DNA from 4 places in the Alteromonas australica genome. Region 4 is predicted to be linked to each of the others. Evidence: predicted binding sites of a transcription regulator. Region 4 holds the regulator's gene; each other region holds the start of a gene.
The links. Region 4 encodes sigma-54, which starts transcription at its own class of promoters, with help from an activator protein. Its sites were predicted from a motif close to GTTGGCACGNNNNTNGNNT; they were not measured.

Region 1: a site for sigma-54 is predicted at 2,780-2,798, ahead of EP13_RS04595 (DUF3192 domain-containing protein). Genes of this name have one in related genera too.
Region 2: a site for sigma-54 is predicted at 1,902-1,920, ahead of EP13_RS11065 (exopolysaccharide biosynthesis protein). Genes of this name have one in related genera too.
Region 3: a site for sigma-54 is predicted at 2,044-2,062, ahead of EP13_RS18255 (glucan biosynthesis protein). Genes of this name have one in related genera too.

What each region holds. Positions count from the first base shown of each region.
Region 1 covers NZ_CP008849.1:1,045,686-1,049,934, forward strand. The annotation lists gene EP13_RS04575 (GGDEF domain-containing protein) at 1-813, opposite strand, end outside; gene queF (NADPH-dependent 7-cyano-7-deazaguanine reductase QueF) at 867-1,718, opposite strand; gene syd (SecY-interacting protein) at 1,823-2,362, shown strand; gene EP13_RS04590 (hypothetical protein) at 2,382-2,672, opposite strand; gene EP13_RS04595 (DUF3192 domain-containing protein) at 2,851-3,216, shown strand; gene EP13_RS04600 (hypothetical protein) at 3,308-3,976, shown strand; gene EP13_RS04605 (hypothetical protein) at 4,172-4,249, opposite strand, start outside.
Region 2 covers NZ_CP008849.1:2,495,174-2,499,422, forward strand. The annotation lists gene EP13_RS11055 (rhodanese-like domain-containing protein) at 1-66, shown strand, start outside; gene EP13_RS11060 (LysR family transcriptional regulator) at 136-1,068, shown strand; gene EP13_RS11065 (exopolysaccharide biosynthesis protein) at 1,060-1,665, opposite strand; gene EP13_RS11070 (sigma-54-dependent transcriptional regulator) at 2,386-3,717, shown strand; gene EP13_RS11075 (hypothetical protein) at 3,732-3,956, shown strand; gene EP13_RS11080 (sensor histidine kinase) at 3,961-4,249, shown strand, end outside.
Region 3 covers NZ_CP008849.1:4,191,571-4,195,819, forward strand. The annotation lists gene mdoH (glucans biosynthesis glucosyltransferase MdoH) at 1-299, opposite strand, end outside; gene EP13_RS18255 (glucan biosynthesis protein) at 280-1,896, opposite strand; gene EP13_RS18260 (porin family protein) at 2,490-3,050, shown strand; gene EP13_RS18265 (YheU family protein) at 3,097-3,333, opposite strand; gene EP13_RS18270 (hydrolase) at 3,330-4,249, opposite strand, start outside.
Region 4 covers NZ_CP008849.1:858,429-862,677, reverse strand. The annotation lists gene lptA (lipopolysaccharide transport periplasmic protein LptA) at 1-207, shown strand, start outside; gene lptB (LPS export ABC transporter ATP-binding protein) at 210-935, shown strand; gene EP13_RS03740 (RNA polymerase factor sigma-54) at 1,013-2,497, shown strand; gene hpf (ribosome hibernation promoting factor) at 2,527-2,814, shown strand; gene ptsN (PTS IIA-like nitrogen regulatory protein PtsN) at 2,824-3,267, shown strand; gene rapZ (RNase adapter RapZ) at 3,297-4,142, shown strand; gene EP13_RS03720 (HPr family phosphocarrier protein) at 4,142-4,249, shown strand, end outside.

The sequences.
Region 1 (4,249 bases), 190 kb from region 4:
CGCTTCTTCGATAGTTTCTATGTGAGATTGCAATACCGCGTTACCGGCTTGTCGCTGTTTGAACTGGCTGCGGCTGTCCTCCATACTCACTTGGATTTCATTGCCTACTTTTGCCAACGAGTTGTGTAAGCTTTGAATAACTTTGCCCGTTAAGCTGGCTTCGGACATGGCATCTTGTACTATCATACGAAGCACAATCACACAGCTTTTCAGCAATTCGTCTTCATCCATGCCAGACGATAGCTTATTTTTTATATCTAGCAACTTTACGTCGTTAGGCATTTTTTGCGCATAGCTATCTAGCAGTTGATTTAACTCTTCTAGAATTGATTTGTATAAAGGGTTGGCAGGGTCAGCATTGTCTGCCGTAGTAGGGGTGTTAAGCGCATCAGGAAATTGACCGGTTAACGCACTGTGATGTAAATCTAATGCTTGCTGAAAAAGCGGATAAATACTGAACAAATCGCCCACGGGTTGATGCAAGGTGATCAATTGCTTTGTGGCATTTTGCTTAAGCGCTTCATTTTCAAACACCACTTTTTGTAACACTTTTATGGATTTTTCGAGTCGCGCAATAGCATCCGCATTGTATTTCTTAACCGTAATCTCCTGACTTTGAAGCGCACGGTTTAGCTTGTTTATACTTACAGTTGCCAATGTGAAGTTCGGGGTGCCCGATAGGTGCCCTCGCAAGGTTTGCAATTCTTTATCGAGGTCGTCAGAAAGACCTTCATAAAACGCCGACAATCGAACAATAAATTGTGATAGTAGGGTACTGTGCTGTTTATAGCTTTGTAATTGTTTAGCGTCCATAAGTGCGATTTCACAACCTTAAATGAAAATAACCTTGCGCCGGATTTGTATTTTTACTGACGAGCTTGTCTAAAATTTGGGTATGGTGCTTCAAAGTTAGAGCGAAACGGATTGATATCTAAACCGCCCCGCCGAGTATATCGAGCACATACAGTTAACTTATCTACCTCACAATGGGCGAGAATGTCACAAAATATTCGTTCGACACATTGTTCATGAAATTCATTGTGTTGCCTGAAGCTTATCAGATACTTTAATAAGCCTTCACGGTTTATTGCCTTTCCTTGGTAGCGAATGATGACACTTGCCCAGTCAGGTTGACTTGTAATTAAGCAGTTGGATTTCAATAAGTGAGACACTAAGCTTTCTTCCACATTCTTATCTGACTGTGATAAAAACGCGGTGTTGGGCGAGTACTCATTTATTTCAACATCAAGGTCATCTAATAACTCCCCTTCAAACTCTTTAAATGAGAGAGAAGCAAATTGCGAGGGCAAAACTAGCGCAACATCAACCTCACTGCCAGCACATGCAGATAAATCAGACTGAATGACATCTTTAACTGCATTTGCGTTTTCAAACTTACTTTGATTAAAGCTGTTCAGGTAGAGTTTAAATGACTTCGATTCAATCAGGTTAGGCGAAGTAATAGGTACACGGCATTCAAGTATCGCCACTTGAGGCTTTCCTTTCGGCGTTAGCCAGGAAAGTTCGTAGCCTGTCCAAGTATCATTTCCGCTGAAAGGCAAGTTAAGCGGATTCAACGATAGCGTATCTCTGCTTAGGCTTCTTGGCACACCCTGAAGTAAGTCAGGGTTGTAATGAAATTCGTATTCAACTTGCTTTCCCAAAGACAAGCCATCAGGAGCAGAAACAGTTAAGTTATCTTTTACGTTGTCGGTCATATGAGCCTTGATATGAATAGTTTATACGCATTCGTTGCTTACTTGACTTAAGCAACGATATCTATAGTGTAACGCAAAAATCGCCGTTTAATGTGATAAAGCCAGTGACAATCGATAATCAATTAGACCAATTTATATCTAGCTTCATTTCCTATCATCAGCAAAATAAGGGCGGGCTAACCATTCCTTATGACAGCAGCTGGCCGTCAACCTGCTATCAAGCCACAGGCCGCGAAGGTGAGGCCGTTCCCTGGTTACCGCAAAAGCGCGACACCACTGCTACTTTTGGTAACGTTGAAGAAGCGCTAGGGATCACCCTAAATAAGGCGTATTGCCAATTCTTTAGCCGTTACTTCAGCGACAATTTGCCCGCAGTAGCGCCCCAAGGAAATTGCGAACTACTGCAAGTATGGAATAGCGATGACTTTACGCGCCTACAACAAAATCTAATAGGCCACCTGCTGATGAAACAAAGGTTAAGGCAGGCACCCACGTTATTTTTTGCCCTTACCGATGAAGACGATTTTATACTTAGCCTACTTAACGATACAGGCGAGGTGGTCTTAGAACAGGTAGGTAAACCACCTAAAGAGGTTATTGCAGCTAGCTTAGGTGATTTCTTAGCGTTGTTAACCCCTCGCTAGTAGGTAAGGCATAAGGCAACTATTTTTCTGATAATTGTTGTATTGTCTCAAGTAATTTTTCAACGGTTTTTTCTAAAGCCTGAACTCTTTTCGTTAAGGATGCTATCGTTTCTTTCGGCTTTTCTGTAACTTGTTTAGAGGCTGTTCCATTCGCCGCATTAAAGCGTTTGATGGCTTCGATAGCTTGCGTGACTGACACTTTAAAAGGGGCTCTGGCGCGCAAAAGGCCCACAGAGGGCGGCGTTCCTGATTCAGCCATTTGCTGACACACAATCATGAGTTGTTGAAGGTTGTTTTCTTGCATGTTCATGTATATCCAGTTGTCTAATTTGCTAATTTTTAGTTTTTTTCGCCATAGTGTAGCGCTTTTGAAGGCTGGCTTAAAGTTGAAACTATTTATATATCAGTGCCTTAGAAGTTGGCCTTGAAATTGATTAAGGGCTTACAGTATTTCAAGAATAAGAACCTATCACAAAAAAGGAACACACATGAAATTAATACTACTTTCAGCCATCGTGGCATCATCAGCTTTGTTATCTGGATGCGTAGTCTCTGTAGGAGGAGATAGTGACAGTCACTACGGCGCCAATTGGGAAGATCGCGAGTATAACAATCGCCAGCACATCGCTAAATTAGAAACCGGTACTACCTATGAGCAGGTACTGCGAAAAATGGGCGTGGCTGACTTTACAGAGCTATTTGAAAAACAAGATGGCACGTATCGTGTGCTTTACTACAGAACCCAGAAAACCATGGGAGATGGAATAACAACAAAAGATGAGTGCACGCCCTTGGTCTTCATCAATGGCAGCTTGGCAGGTTGGGGTGACAGTGCGTTTAGCATGATTCATTAAGCTTGTTAAATATTTGTTAACTTTGGCAAGGTAATCCCGTACAGTAGAAAATCAAGTAAAGCGATTTCAATGGTTTTCTCAGGAGGCGGGTATGAATACTGCAACAGCATCATTGGCACCAAAAAAAGAAGAGATTAAAGCAATACATTTATCGGTAGACGATTTAAAAATTGCCGCATCCATTTTATTTAATGCCTATGTAGATGACCCGCTTTTTGTTGATATTTTCCAAGCTGAAAAAGAAGGCTACGAAAGTCGGCTCCGTTCAGCCATTCGTGAAGAGCTCAATGCTTTTTGGGTGGCTGAACAACCAATGATTGGACTATTCCACGAATCACGATTGCTCTCAGTAGCCTGTTTAACTGGGCCAGATGCAGCCTTTGGAGCAGGAAGATACTGGCATTGGCGATTGCGCATGCTGCTTACCGCAGGCCTTTTTGGTACCAAGCAGATGTTAGAAAAAGAAGAGAAAGTACGCAATTTAGTACCCGCCGAAAACTTCCACATGTTGAGCCCCGCCGAAAACGTCCACAGGGGGAGCGGGAGGGCGGGGCATCCTAAGGAGCAGCACGCCGGCGGAGGCCATATTTTGCTTGGCGCCATCGACAGTATTGTGAACGAAGATGTTTCTAGCGAAGGTGTTGCTGTGTTTGTCACCGTACCCAAACATAAGCTTTTCTTTAGCGATGATAACTACAGTGTAGTGGGTGAACTATGTTTGTCGCATGTGAAGGGCGAGGTGATGTTTAGGAAGCGGTGATTTTTAAAAACTGTTCACCACACAATATCATGCATATGGCTCGTTAATACAAAATGAAGCGGTGAAATTTACTGATTAGTGAAACTCTAAAGATAGACGGGGTAAACTGGGCTATTGTCCACTTGCTCTAAATAACACAGGCAAAAAATAAATATGCCTGCCCTATTAGGTTAGTTTAGCTTTTAAAGCGGATAATTAAACCGTGCTTTCTTGGCACAAGCTTAAATCACGGGTAAGTTGAGCGTTAATCGGGCGTTTTAGTTCCGCCGTTTT
Region 2 (4,249 bases), 1.6 Mb from region 4:
GGCTACGAGCAAGTTTCAGTAGTCACTTGTGCGGTGGACGATATTATTGCAGCAGTAACCGATTAACGCTTACTAAGGCCAGTTTCAATATGGTATAACCCCCTAATCCCCGCAGTGAATTGAGAAAGTTAAACCATGCTAAAATCAACGTTGGAACAATGGCGCATGTTTAAGGCGGTTGTGGACGCAGGAGGCTTTAATCAAGCGGCCGCTGTGGTGCATAAAAGCCAATCCAGTGTGCATCATGCTGTGCAAAAATTAGAACATGCCATTGGCGTTGAGCTATTTGAAAATACGGGTAGAAAAGTGCAGCTTTCAGCTCAAGGTGAACTTATGTACCGTCGAGCCACTTTTTTACTCAATGAAGCACAAAAACTCGAGGCGGTAGCAACCAGTTTACAAGCGGGTACAGAAACGCTGCTGAGAATTGCCGTAGACATTATTTTTCCCTCAGACTTACTTTATAACGTCTTAAATAAAGTGTCTGAGGAGTTCCCCTTGCTACGCATAGAAATTGAAGAAACGGTATTGTCGGGCGCAAATTCAATGCTCAATAGTGGCAATGTAGATATCGCCATATCACCTTTTACCTATCCCACGGGGTTTAGTGAAGATCTCTGCGAAATCGAATTTGCAGCGGTAGCACATCCCGACCATCCATTACATGCGCTGGACAGGCCGCTAACATTAGAAGATCTCAAGTCTCATCGACAAATCGTTGTACGAGATTCCTCTGCTGAACGCAAAGTGGATGTTGGCTGGCTTGGTGCAGATCAACGTTGGACCGTCAGCCATATTCGTACGTCGGTGGATATCATTTCCCAAGGACTTGGTTTTGCTTGGCTGCCCATTGCGATTATTAAAAAAGAATTAGAAGAAGGAGCATTACTTCCTTTGCCCCTTGGTAATAACGGGGGGTTACGTAAGTCGCTGCTGTACTTATCATTTGAAGATGGTGACGGACTGGGGCCGGCGGCGCGCTCTTTCATTGGAGAACTGCGATACCAAACCATGAATCTCCCCTCGGCTCACGGTATGTTGCAACCTTGCGGTGAGCCTTTATGTTAATCCTTGCATTATTTGCTGGCCGCTCAATAAGAAACCACAGGTAGCAATAGATAAACCCAACAACGCCACCGCGCCGTCGTCGGTAGCCATACCTATGGCCATAATGAGGACTGCCACCGCCGGTATTAGCCCCATAAAAGGTACTAGTTCTAAAGGCACCATGATAAGTCCGCACAATGCACAACTCAGGGCGATTAACGAGCGAAAAATAGGTTGGCGCATGAAAAACCAACGAGGAATCAGAAACCTATCAACCCTTAATGCATAAGGCTTCATTTTCGTAACCGCCGTATGGAGGTGATCGCCCTCAATTTCGAGCTTCATAATGGCGTTAGGTAACCAAGGGTGGCGACGACCGAGTAATATTTGCAGAGCAATGAGTAATATTGTCACGCCAGTCAGTGATGGTACGCCCGGTATTGCCCCTATGGGCGTAGACGCGATAAACGCAGGCATCGCCAACATGGGGCCAAATCCTCGCTTTTCTAATGCCTGCCAAAAGTCTGCGAAACACATGCTGTTGGTATCAGGTTTCGGCTGCATTTTGCCTAGCAGCTCATATAAGGTCATTGACCGTTCAGCCTTACCGTGCAACATTTTCATTCCCTGTCGGTTATTTTTACCCTAAATGTCCGGCCTGCGTTGTTGCCATGCTTGTTGCTATGCTTGTTGCTATGCTTGTTGCTATAAACCCACCTTCAAAATTATAAAAACAGATATAAAACAATTAACTACATCAACATAAAGCCATTTTTACCGCCAACTTCCATTCTTTATATTGCTGTGAAATGACCTACACATGACGTTAAAGCAGACCAGAGTCCATAGAGATAATGCTAATTATATGCCACACACCGAAAGCGCATTTTGCGCGGTTATCTGAACGATATACCCTAGGAAAACTCAACAAAATGACGTCATGCTGGCCGTATTGTCACGCGGTACGCGAAAAAACGGCCTCCGCCCCGCTTAGAGATTTGACGTGCTGTTCTTTAACATTTTGGGTGCTTAAAACGCAGACACTGAACGCCACTTAAGTGCACTTATAGCTTGTTGGCATACTACCTGCAAAACTGTGAACCATAGTCGGCGTGTGTTTGCAAAATTGAACAGGGTTTTCACTTCAAAACGAGATTCTATTTAAAAATAAACCCCATGCGCCTTGACGTGTGCAATTGCAAATTTAGCCACGACAGGTACTATTCACTGTCGCCGCCAGAATACATTTAGTCAAAAAATAACGATTTATAATATTGATCTTATAGCCTTTTACTCCGTAGTAGTGAGGTTATTGGAAGTTTAGAAAAGGAAATTTACGTGCTTACTGTTTTGCTTGTAGACGACGATGCGGAATTTACAGAAGTTGCCTGTACGATTATTGAGTTTCTCGGTCATGAAGTTCTAACTGCTGCTAATTTAGAAGAAGCAAGAGACTGGTTAACGAAAGAAACCTTCGACCACGTATTACTCGACTTTATGCTACCTGACGGGAGCGGAGCCCATTTATTCGATGAGCTCGATACCCTTCCCAAGCGCCCCCGCGTTACCCTAATCACAGGTCACCCATCAGTGAAGGGCATTATTAAAGGCCTGTGCGGACCGAATATTGATTATCTTGTTAAACCCATTCAACGTGAAGACATAGAAGCGGTTTTATCCGGTAAACCACAAAAAGCCCCTGTGGAAGACGATATTATTGTTAAACACTTTGATTTGTTGATTGGGGAATCTGCGCCAATGCAAGAGCTGTATAAGCTTATTCAACGGGTGAGCAGAACCAGCGCTAATGTCATGCTACTAGGCGAAAGCGGTGTCGGTAAAGAAGTGGTTGCCGCCGCTATCCACCGAGCGTCAGACAGCGAAGGCCCCTATATTGCCACCAACTGTGGCGCATTTTCTAAAGAACTTATTGGCAGTGAACTCTTCGGTCACGAAAAGGGCGCGTTCACTGGCGCTGTGGGGCGCAAAGAAGGCGTGTTCGAACAAGCCGAAGGCGGCACCTTGTTTCTAGATGAAATCACTGAAATGCCTATCGACATGCAACCTAATTTGTTGCGTGTACTTGAAAACAAAGTGGTTATCCGAGTGGGTGGCACTAAAACTATTCCTGTTAATTGCCGCGTGGTTTCGGCAACCAACCGTACCATGGAAGAAATTGCACAAAGCAAAGTGCTGAGGGAAGATATTTATTTTCGATTAGCGGTATTCCCTATCACTATTCCTCCCTTGCGGGAAAGAAAGGAAGACATTCCCCTACTGGCAAAAAGTTTCATTGAAGAATTCAACAAAGACAATGGCTCAAATTTCATTTGGCAATCTAGTCAACTAGACACGCTTCAAGCTTACGATTGGCCAGGTAATGTGCGTGAATTACGCCACTTCGTTCATCGCGCCGCCATAATGAGTGATCCTGAAAAGTCGGCCATTGAGCTTCCAAAAACCATAGAGTCTCCCTTTGCGAAAAAACAAAGTACGGCCCCTGCACTGCAAGCGGGTCGCACAATTGAAGATGTAGAGAAAGAGCTTATCTACGCCACCTTAGAAAAGGTAAATGGCAATAAAACCATGGCAGCTGAGATGTTAGGTATCAGTACAAAAACCTTGTACAACCGTCTTCATGCGTATGGTGACTTGAGTAAAGAGGAATAACGGTGGGCGCCAGTATGAAAGAAGAAGAATTTGCACGTTTAAGTGTTTATGTTCACGATGCTCGAAAACCACTAAACCGGATTTCGATGCAAGCAGAGTTGGTTAAAATGGCACTAAATGGTGATGTGCCCGCCGACAAGGCTATGGCGGCGTTGGATAAAATTATATCCAGCGCTAAGGATTGTAGTCACACCCTATCTGAAATGACTTCAGAACTCGGTGATTCAGTTTCGGAATAACCTCATGGTGAATAAACTCTTATCTTCGCTGTATAGCTGGATAATTATGGTGATCGTCGTCATCGTGGTGATTACCGCAAATTCGTTTTACGTCGTAAAAACCTTAGACGATTTGTCGTCGCTGGAAGCAAGGCTGTTCACCACTAACCGTGTAATAAATGCAGTGAATAAACTGCATGTTGCGGTACTACGAGCCGAATCTGGCCAGCGAGGGTATTTGCTAACGCAAGATGAAGCGTATCTTGAAGAATATAAAGAAACATTAAACTCATTTTCTAGCTTAGCTGACGAAG
Region 3 (4,249 bases), 980 kb from region 4:
AACTGCAATACAAACCCAATTATGCCTGTCCAAAATGCCATGCATAACCAGGCAAAAAGGGTTAATCCAAGACCCAATTGGGCTATTTCAAGGTTCGTTAGCCCGTTGGGCAGAAATATCTCGTATAAACTCCAACCGGCCAGTGCCGTGCTTGGAATAACTAGCATTGCCATAATAAACAAACGCATATGCTCTCCTTTGGTGTTCAGGTGGCTATGGGTCGACGATGCGTCTGTCGACGGTTTCTTTGTCTGCAAACCTTCTTGCAAACCTAGGCTATTACTGTGGTTGGTAGACATAATTCCATACCTCGCTAATACGCTTGCCGTCTTGCTCGATGTAGGCACGCATATCTACCGTTTGTTTCTCTTTGGGTTTCAAGAAGAATGTCGCTCTAATTTCTGCGCCATCTGCAACGGGGTGCATACGTTGCTTCGACACCTGACCGTTACTGGCTTGTACAATGAGTTTTGTCGTATCGCTGTTAAAGCTAAACCCTGAAGGCGCACTAAAGTCGATACTAAATTGACGCGTCGTATTCAGTGATGCATCTTCAAATTCATCACCAGGCAACACCGCAGCCCCTTGGCGCGTGCGAACGACCGACGCCAACTCGCTCACAAATGGGTTTTGTTCCACTGTGCTTAAGTTGTAAGAAAAATAGAGTGACTCACCCGATACAAAGGGCTTATCAGGCGTCCAAAATGCAACAATGTTGTCGTGAATTTCAGAGTTCGTTGGGATCTCAACCACTTCTAAACGGCCTTTTTCAAACCCAGTCTCTGGTGTTACCCACAACCCAGGACGTAGGTGATAATTGGCCTCAGCATCGAGATAGTTGTCCCACTCGCCATCGCGCTGCAACATACCAAACCCTTTGGGGTGGCTGTCACTCAGTGATGTCACTTGTAATCTGCTAGGGTTAGTTAGCGGACGCCAAATTTCTTCACCGGCGTGCGTCACCATAAGTACACCATCGCTATCGTGGACTTCTGGGCGATAGTCGTCGTGACGTTTTTGGGTATTCTCACCGTACAAAAACATGCTGGTAAATGGCGCAATACCTAACTTATCAACGTCTTCACGGGCAAATAACCAACTTTGCACTTTTACCTCTGTGTCGACACCGGGCTGAATAACGAACTTGTAAGCGCCAGCCACGGAAGGGCTCTCTAATCGCGCATATACCGTAATAGGTTGACCTTCCTTCGGCTCAATTAACCAAAACTGAGTAAAATGGGGAAATTCTTCACCTTTGGATAATGCAGTGTCTATCGCCAAGCCTCTGGCAGAGATGCCGTACACTTGATTTTTGCCCACTAGACGGAAGTAAGAAGCGCCGAGGAACACCGCGAATTCATCTTTATATTGCTCATTTTTTATCGGGTAATGAAGGCGAAAACCTGCGAAGCCATTTTCATCTTTCGTATATTGACCCAAGGATGACGCTTTACCATCGTAGCTAAACATCGCCTTTTCAAACGCGATTGGGCTTGCGTCATTATCTGCATCAATAACATTGACGGTCACTGGAAGTTGATACAAGAAACCAGGGTGAAAGAACTGAACCTCATAGTCATTTTCCCCATGCCACAAACTTTGTTCTGGCTTAAAACGAATAGCACGATAGGTTTGGTAATCAATGTCTTTCAATTTGTCATCAAGGCCATGATCATTTTCTTTATAGCTTTGCTCTGCAGACTGCTTTGCTTCATCAATAATAGACTGCAGAATAGGCGAGCTTTCGCCCGGTTGATTGTCTTGATTCACGTTTGTCGCTAATGCCCACGAAGAACCAAATACTGAAAACAGGGCGCCAACCAATAACGCCACACGACGGGTTGTCGCTATTGAAGTAAGTAATTTTGTCGTACCTTTTTGTCTTACCTTGTACACCGTATATCTCCCTTAAGAAATAATGCGCTTTTGAGCCATTGCCCTAAAAAACAAGTTTGGGCTGCGTCCATCCGTTGAAAAATCCAGAACCGAAATGACCTTCAAATTTGCAAAAGCACAGGAAAAAAGTGAAAGCTACACCTAGCAAAGCAAGAGCTGTTCCAATTGCATATTCTTATTAATTTACCTTTATTTTACATTGCCTTACGATCCAAACCCCCTGCAACCACTGTGCTAAACCATTGTGTAAATATGCGCCAGCACTTAGACAAAAGGATAAGTGTTGTGAATTTGCAACACATTCCTTCAGCGTATCGGCCCCTATGTGTAGGACAAGAACCTTTTCCTGTTCTGTTTACGCTAAAACCGTTTGGTCACAAAAAAAGAAAAAGGCATGAAAAACAGATTGATAGATAGCTAATTTGGGTCGAATGTGGAACGCAAGCGCTCGGCTGGCAAGGCAATTGCTGTATGAGTGTCGTGGGATGAAGGTAATAGCGTGTAACTGCCTATAGACATTCACGGGACAACACAGCCTTTCCCATGTAACAACGAGGCAGATAATGATTATCTGTACATAACAAGGAGCATTTATGCGTAAAGCACTCACACTACTTACCGCACTTTTCACCTCAGTTTCAGCGACACTTTCCTTTCCAGCTCTGGCAGACACGCCAGATTGGCGATATGTAGAAGGGGGATACACTAAAATCGACTTCGACGATGATGAATCTTTTGAGCCAGATGGCTTCAACGTCTCCAGCCGATATCTTCTTAACAGCAATATATTTTTAAACGGTGAGTACAACCGCGTAGAAGAGGGCAGCTTTGATCTTGATCTTATTACATTAGGTGCAGGTTATCGTATGCCTATCAATAGCACCACAGACGCCTATTTTACTGCCAACTTTGAACAGCTTGATGCTGACGCCACCGATGAGAATGGCTACAGCATCAATGCTGGTTTGCGTTCTATGGTGACAGAACAAATCGAATTAAATGGTGAAATTGGCTATTACGACGTCTTCGATGGAGAAGCCACCATAAAAATAGGGGCTAACTACTATGTCACCCCTCAATGGGCGTTTGGCGCAAGCTACAAATCTGTTGATGATTTAGACATACTTCAAGTTAACGCCAGATATGCATTTTAATCCTTCCTTTCCTCAGGATGGTTAGCCGGTCACCCGACCGGCTTTTTTATTCTTCATCGTTACCGTTAGCCAAAACGTCCTCTTTTGGACGAATATCCACACTCTCATGAAGCTCTGAATACACCAATACAGCATCACCTGAATGCAGTGCGCTAAGGATTTGCTCAACTTTATCGGTAAGGCTAATTTCCTGTTCGCCATAGTCTGTGCCTTCTCGAAGTACGAAGGCTTCAGCTATGCTGTAAAGGGTGTCTTTTTCGATGGCGTCTAAAGGAATGATCATACGGGGTCCATATAAGGCGTGTCAGAATTGATAGGCAGCACTTCACTAACAAAGCGCTTTACCCGTTCATGTAACCAAACTTTCGGTTTTAAAATAGAGCCTTGCATAAAGCCTACATGCCCGCCACGTTCACTGAGTTCTAACGTGACACTGCGCGCTAGCTCTTCCTCTTTTGGCACAATAAGGTGGTTCATAAAGGGGTCATCAATACTATGTAGAACCAATGTTGGGCAATGTATAGCACTTAGAAAATGATAAGCACTGCATTTTTCGTAGTAATCTTGTGCATCAGCAAAACCGTGCAGTGGCGCGGTAATTTTCTCATCGAACTGTGAGAAACTCGTCATGCTGTCTACATCGTCTTCCGTGAGTTGAATAAGCTTTCGGTAATCAATGTACGCCATCTTTTTCTTCAACGTGTTTTTCATGCTGGCGAGCAGATATTTTTGATAAACTCGGGAAAATCCATGATTAATCGACTTCGCACATTCAGACAGCTTCAAGGGTGACGACACCGCTACGGCGGCTTGCAGCCACTTTTGAGCAGGATTTTCGCCCAGTAGTTTCAGCAACATGTTTCCGCCCAACGAAAAGCCAATAGCCACTTTGGGCAGGGAAGGAAACTTGTCGTTAATCCATTGCAAAAAGAAGCTGGGATCTTCCGTTTCTCCCGAATGATAAGCTCTCGCCTTTAAATTAGGGACGCCACTGCACCCTCGATAATGCATCATCACGACTTGCCACCCGTTCACCGACAACGTGGCCATCATATCGTTGGCATAATGTGATCGGATACTGCCCTCTAAACCGTGAAATAGCACCACCACACCTGAGGGTTCCGCAGGTTTTGGCCCCCACGCCACGTCAACAAAATCGTCATCGGGCAGCGTTAACCTCTCCATACCATAGGTTAAAG
Region 4 (4,249 bases):
TTAGACGGCAATGCAGAGCTGCAACAAGACACCAGTTCTGTGAAAGGCGATAAAATCACCTTTGACATGATTACCGAACAGCTTCTTGCCACCGGCAGCGGTGACAATGATGAAGGCAGAGTGACCACCGTTTTTCGACCAGAAGCGATTCGCAAGCTGACCGATGAGAAGGCGAAAGAAGACGAGAATAACGAGGACGATAACTAACCATGGCAACACTAAGCGCAAGTAACTTAGCCAAAGCCTATAAATCTCGCCAAGTAGTGAGAGACGTTAGTTTGTCGGTCTCAACCGGGCAAATCGTGGGCTTATTAGGCCCTAACGGCGCAGGTAAAACCACCACCTTTTACATGATTGTGGGTCTTGTGCCACTAGATAAGGGAAAAATCACCATTGATGATGGTGAGCTCACCCACCAGCCTATGCACGAACGCGCACGTAAGGGCATTGGCTACCTGCCACAGGAAGCCTCTATTTTTCGCAAGCTAACCGTGTTTGAAAACATCATGGCGATTTTACAGACACGAAAAGATTTAAATTCATCACAACAGGAAGAAGAAGCCGACGCCCTTCTTGATGAATTTAATATTAACCATATACGTAATAGTACAGGAATGAGTTTATCAGGTGGAGAACGCCGGCGCGTAGAGATTGCGCGTGCGCTAGCAGCCAATCCGCAATTTATTTTACTCGATGAACCATTTGCTGGTGTTGATCCTATATCGGTTAATGATATAAAGAAGATAATACAGCACCTTCGTGATAGAGGTATCGGTATCCTCATTACAGACCACAATGTACGAGAAACATTGGATGTATGTGAAAAAGCCTACATTGTGAGTCACGGTGAATTAATAGCCCAAGGAACGGCAGAGCAGGTTTTAAGTAATCAAAAAGTAAGGGATGTATACCTAGGTGAACAATTCAGGCTATAGTTAATGTAACAGAATTGTCATTTTTCAAATTATGCACCTGGTATATTCACAATAAGAGCACAGTAAATAAGACGTAGATGAAACCATCTTTACAGTTAAAGTTCAGTCAACAACTTACCATGACACCTCAGCTACAGCAGGCGATAAAACTGCTGCAGCTGTCAACGCTCGACCTGCAACAGGAGATCCAGGAAGCCCTAGACTCAAATCCTCTACTTGAAGTAGAAGAAGGCAGTGATGAGCCTCAATTAGAGAAAAACAATATCGACGGGGATGACGTCGCTCAAGACGCCGTTACTACCGCATCAAGCGATACGCTTGAAGCCGGTGACGCATTAGAGAAGAATGACCTACCTGATGAATTACCCATAGACAGCACGTGGGACGAATATTACTCAGCGTCTTCTGCACCCGCCCCTGGGCCCTCGAATAATGACGATGAGCAGATTTTCCAAGGCGAAACCACCGAAGACATTCAAGCACATTTGCTATGGCAAATGCGTCTTACCCACTTTTCAGATACTGACCGTGCCATCGCAACGGCTATTATCGATTCAATTGACGAGTCTGGTTATCTTACCGTCACCCTTGACGACATTTTAGATTCTGTAAATTCCGAAGATATGGAAGAGCCGGTTGAATTGGACGAAGTAGAATGTGTGTTAAAACGCATTCAAATGTTCGACCCCATTGGTTCAGGCTCTCGTACACCGCAAGAATGCTTGATGGTTCAGCTTCGCCAATTTTCAGATGATACGCCTTGGTTAAAAGAAGCCAAACAACTGATAGAAGAATACTCAGACCTACTCAGTAGCAAAGACTATCGTACGCTGATGCGTAAAAGCCGTCTTAAAGAAGATCAATTACGCGAAGCTATGCGCTTGTTGCAAACATTGAATCCTCGCCCAGGTAGCGCTCTTATCACTAAAGAGCCTGAGTATGTTATACCCGATGTCTCGGTCACCAAGAAAAATGGTCGTTGGGTGGTTGAACTTAATCCAGATAGCTTGCCTAAACTTAGTGTGAACCAGCAATATGCGGCCATGAGCAGAAGAGCGAAAAATAGTAGCGACTCGCAGTTCATTCGCTCTCATATGCAGGAAGCAAAATGGTTTATTAAAAGTCTTGAATCAAGAAACGACACCTTGATGAAGGTTGCAAATTGTATTGTGCAGCAACAAATGGGCTTTTTTGAATATGGCCCTGAAATGATGAAGCCCATGGTGCTTAACGATGTTGCTGAAATGGTTGATATGCATGAATCCACCATTTCACGTGTCACCACGCAAAAGTATATGCATACCCCACGTGGGATATTTGAATTGAAGTACTTCTTTTCTAGTCACGTTGCCACGGAGTCTGGGGGTGAGTGTTCATCTACTGCCATCCGCGCGCTGATTAAAAAGCTTGTAGCGGCTGAAACGCCAAGCAAGCCACTAAGTGATAGCAAGATTGCTCAATTGTTGGCCGAACAGGGCATTAAAGTCGCCCGGCGGACAATAGCAAAATACCGGGAATCATTGTCGATTCCACCGTCTAACCAGCGAAAGAGCTTACTTTAACTGGCTCATAAATATAAGGAAGACGAAATATGCAAATCAACCTTACTGGTCATCACGTCGAAATCACCGACTCTTTGCGTAATTATGTCGATACCAAGTTCAGCAAACTAGAGAGGCACTTTGATCACATTTCTAATGTGCATGTCATTCTCAATGTTGAAAAACTTAATCAGAAAGCCGAAGCGACCATGCATTTAAGTGGCGCTGAGGTTTTTGCTTCCTCTGAAAATACTGATATGTATGCAGCAATAGACAGCATGGTTGACAAACTAGACAGGCAAGTCATAAAGCATAAGGAAAAGCTGAAAAAGCATTAACTCACGCTTATGGAAATTCAAGCAATCGTAAGTTTGGACCGCACTGAATGTGCGGTTCAATGTAACAGCAAAAAACGAATTCTAGAGATCATCAGTAATATCGCTGCCAAAAACAACGATAATATTGATGAAACGACAGTACTCACTAGCCTATTGAACCGCGAGAGAATGGGCAGTACGGGTATTGGAAATGGTATTGCACTGCCTCATGGTCGACTGGCAGGATTGGAAAGTGTTATCGCCATTATTGTAACTAGTAACCCTGCCATCAACTTTGACGCGCTGGACAACCAACCGGTAGATATTTTCTTTGCCTTATTGGTTCCAGAAGAGCAAACCGAGGGGCACTTACAAACCCTAGCCACGGTTGCAGGTAAATTGAGTGACAAAGAGACCGTGAAGGCAATTAGGCGTGCCACCAATAGCGACGATATTATTGCAGCGCTAAGCTAACTCTAATGCCATCTTAAGGGAGAGGCCAATTGAAACTAATTATTATTAGTGGTCGTTCGGGGTCAGGGAAGTCTGTTGCTTTACGGGCACTGGAAGATTTAGGGTATTATTGCGTAGATAATATTCCCGTCAATTTATTACCTACCCTTACCCATACGGTAGTCGACGAATACGATCAAGTTGCTGTAAGTATTGATGTACGTAACCTACCCAAAAACCCAGACGATTTAGTTGAAATACTCGACTACCTTCCCTCTTCTTGGTCCATGACCATCGTCTACATTGATGCCAGTGACGACATTCTCGTCAAACGCTTTAGTGAAACCCGACGATTACATCCATTGGCAAAACTGAATAAGTCTTTGTCTGAATCTATTAAAGCGGAAGCCGCTTTACTCGCTCCTGTGATTGAACGAGCAGACTTATACATAGATACCGATAAACTGACCATTCACCAACTTGCTGAATTAATACGTGAGCGAATTTTAGGTAAAAAGAGTTCTCGCCTGGTATTGGTATTTGAATCCTTTGGCTTCAAACATGGTATTCCTAAAGATGCCGATTATGTTTTCGACGCCCGTTTTCTCCCTAACCCTCATTGGGAGCCTGATTTAAAACACCTGACAGGGTTAGATGCCCCCGTAGAAGTATTTTTAGGCTCTCAACCGGTGGTGACCAAGTTTATTTGGCAAATTCAAAACCTCATTACCACTTGGCTTCCCCACTTAGAGCGTAACAACAGAAGTTATGTAACCATCGCCATAGGGTGTACCGGAGGCCAGCATCGCTCTGTGTTTATCGCCCAGACATTGGCAAAGACTTTCAGCGATTTGCACCCTGACGTGCAACTTCGACATAGAGAATTAAATCAGTAATGACCATTGAAAAAACACTTACCATTGTGAACAAGCTTGGCCTGCACGCCAGAGCGGCTACTCAACTGGTGCAATTAGCGAATCAATTTGACGCTAAAATTATTCTT